DNA from 2 places in the Micromonospora sp. NPDC049662 genome. Region 1 is predicted to be linked to the other one. Evidence: riboswitches for the same ligand, from Rfam matches in the RefSeq annotation. Region 1 holds a riboswitch; the other holds the start of a gene.
What was found. Region 1 has a riboswitch for cobalamin ahead of cobN (cobaltochelatase subunit CobN). Riboswitches for the same ligand answer to the same signal wherever they lie in the genome.

Region 1 (6,026 bases):
CCGATCGTGGCGCCAGCGTTCACGTGGTGGGGCGTGCCGTCAATGTCGACCACCAGCGCGCCAGCCTCCCTGGCGATGACGACGCCCGCGACGGTGTCCCACGGGTTGTTGTTGAGCATGACGAACGCGTCGATCCGGCCGTGCGCCAACCAGGCGAGGTCGATTGCGGCTGACCCGTGCATGCGTATCCGTTGGACGTGTCGGGTGAGCTGCTCGGTGATGGCGAGTCGCTCGGTGTTCTTCCGGCTGGCCTCGGCACCGACCGCATAGTCGCCGATGGCGACGACGGCGTCCCGCAGATCGGTGACCTGGCTGGCGCGGATGCGCCGGTTGTCGGCATAGGCGCCGTGCCCCTGCACGGCGTGGTAGCGGGTGCCGAGGAACGGAAGGTCGATGACACCGAGGACGGCGTGTGTGCGGTGGATGAGGCCGAGAGAGATCGCGCACAGGGGCGAGCCGTGGATGAAGTTGACGGTGCCGTCGACTGGATCGAGTGCCCAGGTCAGCGCGCTGGTGTCGCCGCTGCTGCCGTACTCCTCACCGAGGAAACCGATGTCAGGCGCCTTGGCGGCCAGATGCTCGCGGACCGCTCGCTCGATGGCGTAATCCACGTCCGAGGCCATGTCGCGGTCACCCTTGAAGGTCAGCGCACCGGGCTGGAGCCTGCGCATCAGGTCGTGGGCCAGGTCGACGGCCTCCTGTGCGAGAGGGAGGAGGTGCGCGTAGCCGGTCATAGCTGGCGGCTGCGCTCCCACAGCGAGTTGAACATCTCGTCGAATATCGGGTAGAGGCCGGAAGGGCTGGGGCTGGCGCTGCGCTCGATGACCAGCGTCGGGCAGTCGACACCGCGCATCTGCGGTAGGTAGTGCTGGACAACGCAGAGTCGACCATCGATCAGAAGGACGTTGGCGCGGATGGATTCGTCGTAGACGCCGATGGTGAGGTTGTCCCGGGCATCCGCCGGGAGCCGGTCACGAATGCGGCGGGCCAAGTTCTGGATGTTGAGTTCGGTGAGCGCGCTGAGGTGCCCATCTGGATAGTCGTCCTCCCGCTCCTGCCGCCTGATCGCCTCGCCGGCCGGGTCAAGGAACAGGCAGCGGAGGCGGGTGCCGGCGGCGAGGAGTCTCAGGAGGCGATTGTCGCCGTACTGCTGACAGATGAGGTTCAGTGACAGCCCGGCCGCTCGGATGTCCGTGGCATGGTCGAAAAGGGCTTGCGGGGGCAGCTCCGCCATAAAATCTGATCGGCTGGAATAGATCGCGCTGACATCAGCGCATTGGTTCCGTACGGCCGTGCTGAGCTGGTGTCCGGCGAGGTCCGGGGCCGGCTCGCGTTCGCCGAGGAGAAGCGTCATTCGTGCGTGGCGGGGCATGGACAGGCCGGTGCAGATGCGGGTGAGGACATCGATGCTGCTGACCCGGCGGGCACCGCTGGTGATCTCGCTGATCTGAGCCTGGCTGAGGCCGGTGGCGACGCCGAGAGTGGTCTGGCTGGCGCGGGTGGCTCGCTGGACGAGGCGGAATACCTGAGCGATGTTACGAGCGGCCAGGGCGTCGAGCATGTCAGTGGTGTCCCACAGCAGGTCGTCAGTGGTAAGCGTGGCAGTTGTGCGGACGCTCACGGCTGGCTTCCTTCCTGCTACAAGGGCCGAGGGCCAGCTTATCCAGTAGTGGGATGGCATGCCGGGAGGACATCCAGAGGGCGGATGAAAGTTATCCATCGAGGATTCACCCGCCGTGATGGATCGCTGCGGTTGTGGTGAGCAGGGTCGTGGTGTGAGTCTGCGGTCCCGCCCCCACCTGCCCATGCGCCCCGCCTGGTTGTGCCGCAACTGTGCCGCAGCATGGCCATGCTCCCGCGCCCAACTCGATCTCGTCGCCGAGTTCTACGGTCACTCGCTGGCGCTGGCCCTCTACCTTACGTCCTGCATGAACGAGGCCATCCACGACTTGTACGGTCTCGGCGGTCGCCCCGACCTTGCCCTGATGCACGCGCGTTTCCTCGGCTGGCTGTCGTTGACTCGCCGGCCGCGTCGCTTCAACCATGAGTGACTCGCCCCGATATCTTCGCAGGTCAATGTGGTGCTCGTGACCGGGCGGCACCGGGGTCCGCGTTGACCGGCGGCGCGAGGGTGTGGCAGCATTCGCGGCCTGACGGCAGTGAAGGAAGTCGGTGCGAATCCGACGCGGTCCCGCCACTGTCACCGGGGAGTGATCCCCCCTCGCGAGTCACGGCCGTGTGTCTGCGGTTGGAAGGCCGGGGGAGAGCGTCGATCCGGAAGCCAGGATACTTCGGCCGTCGGGACGTACCCCAGGGCGTGGACACCCGAGGAGGACCCGATGACGCATGGCGTCTTGCGCACCCACGAGCACCGTCGTACCCCGAGCGGCGGTCGCACCGCCGCGCCCCGACCCGGCCGCACAACCGCGCCGGCATCCGCTCGCTTGGGCGTCGTTTCCCGCTGAGTTCCGCGCCACGCCACCCGTCGCCGCCGGCCCCGTGCCGGTGAGCGGTCCGGGTCGCGGTGCCCGCTGAACCCCGCGCCCACCCGCACGTCGTCGCCGAACCGCTTCCGCGAGCGCGCCGACGTTACCGTCCGGAGCCTGCCGTGCGCATTCTGCTGCTCTCCACCGCCGACACCGACCTGCTGGCCGCCCGCGCCAGCGACGCCGACTACCGGCTCGCCAACCCTGCCCGGGTGGCGGCCGACGAGGTGCCCGCCCTGCTCGACGGGGTCGACCTCGCCGTCGTACGCCTGCTCGGCGGTCGGCAGGCGTGGCCGGACGGCCTCGCCGCCGTGCTCGCCAGCGGCGTGCCCACGGTCGTCCTTGGCGGCGAGGCGCTGCCGGACGCGGAGCTGATGGCGGTCTCCACGGTGCCGTCCGGGGTGGTCGCCCAGGCCCTCGCGTACCTGGTCGAGGGTGGCCCGGACAACCTGGGGGAGTTGGCCCGGTTCCTCTCCGACACGGTCCTGCTCACCGGGGAGGGGTTCGCACCGCCCGCGCCGACCCCGGCGTACGGCGTGCACGGCGAGCACCCCACCGAACCGGGTCGGCCCACCATCGGAATCGTCTTCTACCGGGCGCACGCCCTGGCCGGCAACACCGCGTTCGTCGACGTGCTGGCCGAGGCGGTCCGCGCGGCCGGCGGCAACCCCCTGCCGATCTTCTGCGGCTCGCTGCGCGGGCTGACGGCCGGCGCCGGCCCCCTCGGGCTCTTCGCCCGCTGCGACGCGCTGCTGGTCACCGTCCTCGCGGCCGGCGGCGCGGTCGCCGCCGACGCCTCCTCCGGCGGCGACGAGGACGCCTGGGACGTCGGCGCGCTCGCCGCCCTGGACGTGCCGGTCATCCAGGCGCTCTGCCTCACCAGCACGCGCGAGCAGTGGGCCGCCAGCGACGCCGGACTGTCCCCGTTGGACGCGGCGATGCAGGTGGCCATCCCCGAGTTCGACGGCCGGATCGTCACCGTGCCGTTCTCGTTCAAGCAGGTCGACGCCGACGGTCTTTCGGTGTACGCCGCCGACCCCGAGCGGGCCGCCCGCGTCGCCGGGATCGCGGTGCGGCACGCCCGGCTGCGGTACGTGCCGAACGCCGACAAGCGGATCGCCGTGGTGCTCAGCTCGTACCCCACCAAGCACTCGCGGGTCGGCAACGCCGTCGGGCTGGACACCCCGGCCTCGGCGGTCCGGCTGTTCGCCGCGCTCGCCGAGGCGGGCTACGACCTCGGCGGCACGCCGCCGCCCACGGACGGTGACGCGCTGATCCACGCGCTGATCGCCGCCGGCGGGCACGACGTGGAGTGGCTCACCCCGGATCAGTTGGCCGCCGCCGAGGCGCGGATACCGGGGCAGACGTACCGGCGCTGGTTCGAGGCGGTCCCGGTCGAGCTGCGCGAGCGGATGCGGCAACACTGGGGCGAGCCGCCCGGCGAGCTGTACACCGACGGCGGGGACGTCGTGCTGGCCGGGCTGCGCTTCGGCAACGTGGCGCTGCTGATCCAGCCGCCGCGTGGTTTCGGGGAGAACCCGATCGCCATCTACCACGACCCGGACCTGCCGCCGAGCCACCACTACCTGGCCGCGTACCGCTGGCTCGCCGCGCCGGTCTCCGACGGCGGCTTCGGCGCGGACGCCGTGGTGCACCTGGGCAAGCACGGCACCCTGGAGTGGCTGCCCGGCAAGGGCCTCGGCCTGGCCGCCGGCTGCGCGCCCGACGCGGTCCTCGCGGACCTGCCGCTGGTGTACCCGTTCATCGTCAACGACCCAGGCGAGGGCACCCAGGCCAAGCGGCGGGCGCACGCCGTGGTCATCGACCACCTGGTGCCGCCGATGGCCCGCGCCGAGACCTACGGCGACCTGGCCAAACTGGAGCAACTGCTGGACGAGTACGCCACCGTGCAGGCGCTCGACCCGGCGAAGGTGCCGACCGTGCGGGCGCAGATCTGGGACCTGGTCCGCGCCTCCGAGCTGCACCACGACCTGCACACCGAGGCGATGCCCGACGCGGACGACTTCGACGACTTCGTGCTGCACCTCGACGGCTACCTGTGCGAGGTCAAGGACGTGCAGATCCGCGACGGCCTGCACATCCTCGCCGACGCGCCCACCGGCGAGCCGCGGGTCAACCTGGTCCTCGCGGTGCTGCGCGCCCCGCAGATCTGGGGTGGCGTCCAGGCCCTGCCCGGCCTGCGGCAGGCCCTCGCCACCGCGTACGGCCTCGACGAACAGGAACTGCTTGCCACGCCGGGCCAGCGGATCGCCCTGCCGGCCGCGTTGACCGACGCGGTGGACGGGCCGGCCGGCACCGCCGCCGATGCCATCGACCTGATCGAAACCCTCGCCCGGCGGCTGGTCGTCGGCATGGAGACCCTGGGCTGGACCGCCGACACGGCCGAGGCGGTCGTCGCCGAGGTGACCGGCCAGCCGATCCCGGACGCCGCCGAGGTGCTGCGCTTCGCCGCCACCGAGTTGGTGCCCCGGCTGGTTCGCACCACCGACGAGCTGACCAACACCCTCGGTGCGCTCGACGGCCGGTTCGTGCCGCCCGGCCCGTCCGGCTCACCCACCCGGGGCCTGGTCAACGTGTTGCCCACCGGCCGGAACTTCTACTCCGTCGACCCGAAGGCCATCCCCAGCCGCAACGCCTGGGACGTCGGCGTGGCCCTGGCCGACTCGCTGCTGGCCCGGCACCTCGCCGACACCGGCGCGTACCCCCGCTCGGTGGGGTTGACCGTGTGGGGCACCAGCGCCATGCGGACGCAGGGCGACGACATCGCCGAGGTGCTCGCGCTTATCGGCTGCCGGCCGGTGTGGGACGAGCGGTCCCGGCGGGTCACCGGCGTCGAGGTGGTGCCGACCGCCGAGCTGGGTCGGCCCCGCGTCGACGTCACCGTACGGATCTCCGGGTTCTTCCGCGACGCGTTCCCGCACGTGGTGGCGCTGCTCGACGACGCCGTCCGGCAGGTCGCCGCCCTGAACGAGCCGGCCGAGGAGAACTACCTGCGCGCCCACGTGGCCGCCGACCTCGCCGAGCACGGTGACGAGCGGCGGGCCACCGCCCGGATCTTCGGCTCCAAACCCGGGGCGTACGGCGCGGGCCTGTTGCCGCTGATCGACGCCCGGACCTGGCGCAGCGACGCCGACCTGGCCGAGGTGTACGCGGTGTGGGGTGGCTACGCGTACGGCCGGGGCCTGGACGGGCGGGAGGCGCGCGCCGACATGGAACGCTCCTTCGCGCGGATCGCGGTCGCGGTGAAGAACCAGGACACCCGCGAGCACGACATCGTCGACTCCGACGACTACTTCCAGTATCACGGCGGGATGGTGGCGATGGTCCGCCACCTCACCGGCACGTCCCCGGCCGCGTACGTGGGCGACTCGGCGATGCCGCACGACGTGCGGACCCGCACGCTGGGCGAGGAGACCCGGCGGGTGTTCCGGGCCCGGGTGGTCAACCCGAAGTGGATCGCCGCGATGCGCCGGCACGGCTACAAGGGCGCGTTCGAGCTGGCCGCCACCGTGGACTACC
Region 2 (6,026 bases), on a different contig from region 1:
ACCTCCGGGGACACGCCACCGGGGCGGTACGCCGTACGCGCCACCGGCGCGTCCTCCGGTACGCCGGCGACGGCAACCGTGCAGGTGACCGTGGGCTCGACGGACCCGGCCTACCAGCCGCGCCTGTCGTTGCCCACGCCGTCCGCGCCGCGCGGCACGTCGATCACGGTCGACGGCTCCGGCTTCGCGCCGAACGAGGAGATCACGGTCAGCCTCGGCGACGGCCGTCGGGTCGGCACGGTACGCGCGAACGGTGACGGCATCGTCGCCGGCGGGACCGTCGGCGTCCCGGATGCGACGGAGCCCGGGGTCACCAGCGTGACGCTGTCCGGGTCCCGCTCGAAGGCGACGGTGTCCCGACCGTTCACGGTCACCGTCACGAAGTAAGCCGGAAGCACATCAGTCGGGCGGGCCGTTCCTCACGGCCCGCCCGACCTGCGTTCCAGGCCCGCCGGGCGTGTATTCCAGGCCCGCCGGGCCCTGTGTTCCAGGCTCGCCGGGCGTGCGTTCCAGGCCTGCCCGGCACCCGTCCGGGCCGCCCGATCTCAGCTCTGAGCCGCCCGATCTCGGCTCCGAGACGCGGGTCGCGCGACTGCCCGCCGACCTCGCTGCCCCGGATCTGGGGCAGCTCGACAGGAGCCGTGGTAGACCCTCGTCACCCGTTCGCCGGTGCCGGCGCCGCGTCCAGGCGGAACTGCCAGCTCGGGCCGTGGCCGGTGAGTCGGACGATCGCCAGCGGCGCGACGTCGAACTGCCGGTACGTGGCCAGCGGCAGATCCAGGGCGTGCACGAGCGCGACCCGGATCACCAGCGGGTGCGTGACGGCGGTGACCCGTCGGCCGACGTCGCGCTGCGCGTCCAGCCACCGACCGACGCGCTGGCGTACCGCGAGGATCGACTCACCGCCGTGCGGCGCGGCGTCCGGCGTGGACAGCCATTCGCGCAGCGCGTCCGGCCGCGTCGCGGCGATCTCCGCGAGGGACCGGCCCGACCAGTCGCCGTAGTCACAGTCGGCCAGGGCCGCCTCGACGGTGGGCGCGAGCCCGAGAACCTCGGCGGTCTCGACGGCCGCCGCCGCGGGGCTGGACAGGCATGCCACCGCGTCGCCTGCGCGACGGCCCGCAGCGGCGGGGGACAGGGCGAGGGCGGCACGCCGGCCGCCCTCGTCCAGGCTGTCGTTCCCGCCGAACCGGGCCTGCCGCAGGGCGGCGGTGTGACCGTGGGCGACCAGCCGCAGGCTGGTGGCGCTCACCCGGCCAGTCGTGCGTCGGCGACCGCGCGCTGGCGGTGCATCAGGGCGGCGAAGAGCAGGCCTATCCCGGTCCACAGCACCATCTGGGTGCCGAGCGAGGCGAGGCGGAAGCTCCACAGCAGCGTCGCGGGGAAGTCGCCGGGGACCTCCTGGAACGACGGCAGCGCCACATAGGACACGACGGTGACCAGCAGGAAACCGCCGACCGCCGCGCTGGCCCGCAGCCACACGGGCGCGCGCTCACCCACCGACCGGTAGCCGAGCGAACCGGACCAGACCGCGACCAGGCCGAGTACCACCATCAGCAGGTAGGTGACCGTGCGCTGGTTGATGGTGGACGGGTCGCCGACGGCCGGCGGATTCGGCGGGTACTTGAGGAACGGCACGATCACCGTGCCGAGCAGCGCACCGCCGGCCAGCAACAGCCCGGACCGCCCGTCGTCGGCGGTCCGCCGACGACGGGCCAGCAGGACGTACGCGCTGGCCAACAGGCCGCCCATGGCGGCGCCGAACAGGCCGGTGGCCAGGAACAGGCCGCCGCGTTGGCCGTTGCGGCCGATCAGGGCCTCCTCGCCGTGCTGGTGCCCGTCGGCGGCCTCCTCGGCGTGCTGGTGCCCGTCGGCGGCGGCCTCCGCGTGCGTGGCCGCCTCCTCGATGGCGATGGCCGCCTCGACGTGTGGTTCGCCGACGACGTAGGCGAACGTCCCGGCGATCAGGCCGGCCACCAGGCCGGCGAGCAGCCCGCGCAGCAGGACCGTGACGAACGTGGGTGCGGTGCCGGTGTCGCTCAGTGGCACGGGACACCGAGCAGGTGCCGGCCGTCGTGCATCAGCTCGTGCAGGTACATCCCGCTGCGCGAGACCGCCCCCTGATCGAAGGCGACGAGGTAGGCCAGCAGGGCGAGCACGGCGACGGTGGCCAGGACCGTCCACAGGAGACGGGTCGGGACAGCGGGGTGCGACAGCGGCTGGCTGGACGTGGAGCTGGACATGCGTGAACGAACCTCCTCGGGGATGACGCGTCCCCATCGCAAGGCTGCGGACGACCGAGCGTCCTGGCTCGCGCCCCCCGGGCTGGGGGCCGCTCACAGTGGCGCGACCGCGCCGGATTCTCACCGGCTTCCCTCGCGTCGCCGCAGATAGTGGGTCGACCGTATCGGTGCCGGTTCGCCTCGGTCAAGCCGATGGCGACGGTCGGGGCGGCACCGCCTCGTCGGCCGGCTCCGAGCCGATCGACGAGGGTCGTCATCGGCGACCGCGACACGCCGAACCCGACATGTGGGGTGTGACAAACGTGCTCGCCCCTATATATGGTGTCGACCGCAGCTGGTTCGTCCACTCCTGGTGAGTGGTCGAGGCAAGAGGGAACCCGGTGCAAGTCCGGGACTGTCCCGCAGCGGTGAGTGGGAACGACCGCCGTCATCAGCACTGGGCCAACGGCCTGGGAAGCGACGGCCAGTAGGTGACCGGGCAGGCCCGGTCGCGCCCGCGAGTCCGAAGACCTGCCAGCGCGCCGCGTACCCGACCCTCGGGTGCGCGGCGGTCCGAGGCCGCGCGGAACGGCTGACGCCACCTCGCCCACGCCCGCGCTGGCCTGGCGTCGACGGCGTCCGTCTCCCCGCGTCCGAGGGCCCTTGAGGTCTCGAACTCCCGAGGAGTGAGTGGTGACAGTCACCCAGGTGGTCCCGGTCAGCGGCGAGGCCGCGCGGCGGACCCCGATGCAGGTGCGCAAGCGCGACGGCGGCACCGAGGCCGTGGACGTGAACAAGATCGTCCGGGCGGTCGAGCGGTGGGCCGACGACCTGACCGAGGTCGACCCGATGCGGGTGGCCACCCGCACGATCAGCGGCCTCTACGACGGCGCGACCACCGCCGAGCTGGACCGGCTGTCCATCCAGACGGCGGCCGAGATGATCGGTACGGAGCCGCAGTACTCGCGCCTGGCCGCGCGGCTGTTGGCCGGCTACGTCGACAAGGAGGTGCGGCGCCAGGGCATCACCTCGTTCAGTGCGGCGATCCGGGCCGGCCACGCCGAGGGTCTGATCGGTGACGAGACCGCCGCGTTCGTCGCCGCGCACGCGGAGACGTTCGACGACGCCGTCGACCCTGACGGCGACCGCCGCTTCGAGTACTTCGGCCTGCGCACCGTCTACGACCGGTACCTGCTGCGTCACCCCACCACCCGGCTGGTGCTGGAGACGCCGCAGTACTGGCTGCTGCGGGTGGCCTGCGGCCTGTCCCGTACGCCGGACGAGGCGGTCGACTTCTACCGGCTGATGTCCAGCCTCGCCTATCTGCCCAGCTCGCCGACTCTGTTCAACTCCGGCACCCGACACACCCAGATGTCCTCGTGCTATCTCGTGGACTCGCCGCGCGACGAGTTGGACTCGATCTACGCGCGCTACGCCCAGGTCGCGAACCTGTCCAAGTTCGCCGGTGGCATCGGCATCGCGTTCTCCCGGGTCCGGTCCCGTGGCGCGCTGATCCGGGGCACGAACGGGCAGTCCAACGGCATCGTGCCGTGGCTGCGCACACTGGACGCGAGCGTCGCGGCGGTCAACCAGGGCGGGCGGCGCAAGGGCGCGGCCTGCGTCTACCTGGAGCCGTGGCACCCGGACATCGAGGAGTTCCTCCAGCTCCGGGACAACACGGGCGAGGACGCCCGGCGTACGCACAACCTCAACCTGGCCAACTGGGTCCCGGACGAGTTCATGCGCCGGGTCGAGGCCGACGAGATGTGGTCGCTGTTCGACCCCGACGAGGTGCCCGAACTGCCCGATCTGTGGGGCGAGCGGTTCGACGCCGCGTACCGGGCCGCCGAGGCGCAGGGCCGCTACGTGCGGCAGCTGCCGGCCCGCGAACTGTACGGGAAGATGATGCGGACCCTGGCCCAGACCGGCAACGGCTGGATGACCTTCAAGGACGCGGCCAACCGGCTGTGCAACCAGACGGCCGAGCCGGGCAACGTGGTGCACCTCTCCAACCTCTGCACCGAGATCATCGAGGTGTCCAGCGACGACGAGACCGCAGTCTGCAACCTCGGCTCGGTGAACGTCGCCGCCCACCTGACCGATGAGGGCATCGACTGGGAACGGCTGCGCGCCACGGTGCGTACGGCGGTGACGTTCCTCGACCGGGTCATCGACATCAACTACTACCCGACCCCGCAGGCGGCGGCGAGCAACCCCCGTTGGCGGCCGGTCGGGCTCGGGCTGATGGGGCTGCAGGACGTGTTCTTCGCGCTGCGGCTGCCGTTTGACGCACCGGCCGCGCGGGAGCTGTCCACCCGGATCAGCGAGGAGCTGTACCTGACCGCGCTGGAGACCTCCGCCGACCTGGCCCGCGACTTCGGCGCCCACCCGGCGTTCGCGCAGACCCGGGCCGCGCGGGGGCGCCTGCAACCGGACCTGTGGGGTGTCGAGGGTACGCAGGCCGCACGCTGGACCGCGCTGCGTCAGCGGGTGCGGGAGTACGGGCTGCGCAACTCGCTGCTGGTGGCGGTCGCGCCCACCGCGACGATCGCGTCGATCGCCGGCTGCTACGAGTGCGTCGAGCCGCAGGTGTCCAACCTGTTCAAGCGCGAGACGCTGTCGGGGGAGTTCCTCCAGGTCAACACGGCTCTCGTACGCGAGTTGAAGGCCCGTGGTCTGTGGACCGAGCAGATCCGGTCGGCGATCAAGCGGGCCGAGGGGTCGGTGCAGTCCGTCATGGAGCTGCCGGCCGACGTGCGGGAGCTGTTCCGCACCGCGTGGGAGCTGCCGCAGCGGGCGCTGATCGACCTGGCCGCCGCCCGCGCGCCGTTCATCGACCAGTCCCAGTCGCTGAACCTGTTCCTGGCCTCGCCCACCATCGGCAAGCTCTCCTCGATGTACCTGTACGCCTGGAAGACCGGTCTGAAGACCACCTACTACCTGCGGTCCCGGCCGGCCACCCGGATCCAGCAGGCCACCGTCAGCGCGGTGCCGCCCGTCCTCCCCGTCGCGGTCGACGCCGAGGCGCTGGCCTGCTCGCTGGAGAACCCCGAGTCGTGCGAGGCGTGCCAGTGACCGTCGCCGACACCACCACGGACAGCACCACCGACGCGAGGACCACGCACATGCTGCTCAACCCCGGGATGGACCTGACTCTCCGTCCGATGCGCTACCCGCACTTCTTTGACCGGTTCCGGGACGCCATCCGCAACACGTGGACGGTCGAGGAGGTCGACCTGCACGCCGACCTCGCCGACCTGGACCGTCTGTCGCCGGCCGAGCGGCACCTGGTCAGCCGCCTCGTCGCGTTCTTCGCCACCGGCGACACGATCGTCGCCAACAACCTCGTGCTCAACCTGTACCAGCACGTCAACAGCCCCGAAGGTCGGCTCTACCTGTCGCGGCAGCTGTTCGAGGAGGCCGTGCACGTCCAGTTCTACCTGAACCTGCTCGACACGTACGTGCCCGACGAGACCGAGCGGTTCGCAGCCTTCGCCGCCATCGAGAACATCCCGTCGATCCGTCGCAAGGCCGAGTTCTGCTTCCGCTGGATCGACTCCCTGCACGACCTGCGGGAGCTGCGTACCCGCGAGGACCGGCGGACCTTCCTGCTCAACCTGATCTGTTTCGCCGCGTGCATCGAGGGGTTGTTCTTCTACGGCGCGTTCGCGTACGTCTACTTCCTGCGCTCCCGTGGCCTGCTGCACGGGCTGGCGTCGGGGACCAACTGGGTGTTCCGCGACGAGTCCATGCACATGGCGTTCGCGTTCGACGTCGTCGAGACCGTACGCGCCGAGGAGCCCG

Region 2: linked by a shared signal. The riboswitch ahead of AB0J36_RS00170 (ribonucleoside-diphosphate reductase subunit alpha) and the one ahead of cobN (cobaltochelatase subunit CobN) in region 1 are both predicted to bind cobalamin.

Annotation. Positions count from the first base shown of each region.
Region 1 is NZ_JBFAOC010000007.1:22,605-28,630, reverse strand. Features, by position in the region: gene AB0J36_RS07650 (inositol monophosphatase family protein) at 1-734, opposite strand, end outside; gene AB0J36_RS07645 (DUF5919 domain-containing protein) at 731-1,621, opposite strand; gene AB0J36_RS07640 (hypothetical protein) at 1,929-2,051, shown strand; cobalamin riboswitch at 2,163-2,292, shown strand; gene cobN (cobaltochelatase subunit CobN) at 2,609-6,026, shown strand, end outside.
Region 2 is NZ_JBFAOC010000001.1:41,758-47,783, reverse strand. Features, by position in the region: gene AB0J36_RS00190 (GH92 family glycosyl hydrolase) at 1-387, shown strand, start outside; gene AB0J36_RS00185 (histidine phosphatase family protein) at 656-1,252, opposite strand; gene AB0J36_RS00180 (CbtA family protein) at 1,249-2,049, opposite strand; gene AB0J36_RS00175 (CbtB domain-containing protein) at 2,040-2,243, opposite strand; cobalamin riboswitch at 2,302-2,375, opposite strand; cobalamin riboswitch at 2,562-2,776, shown strand; gene AB0J36_RS00170 (ribonucleoside-diphosphate reductase subunit alpha) at 2,970-5,297, shown strand; gene AB0J36_RS00165 (ribonucleotide-diphosphate reductase subunit beta) at 5,348-6,026, shown strand, end outside.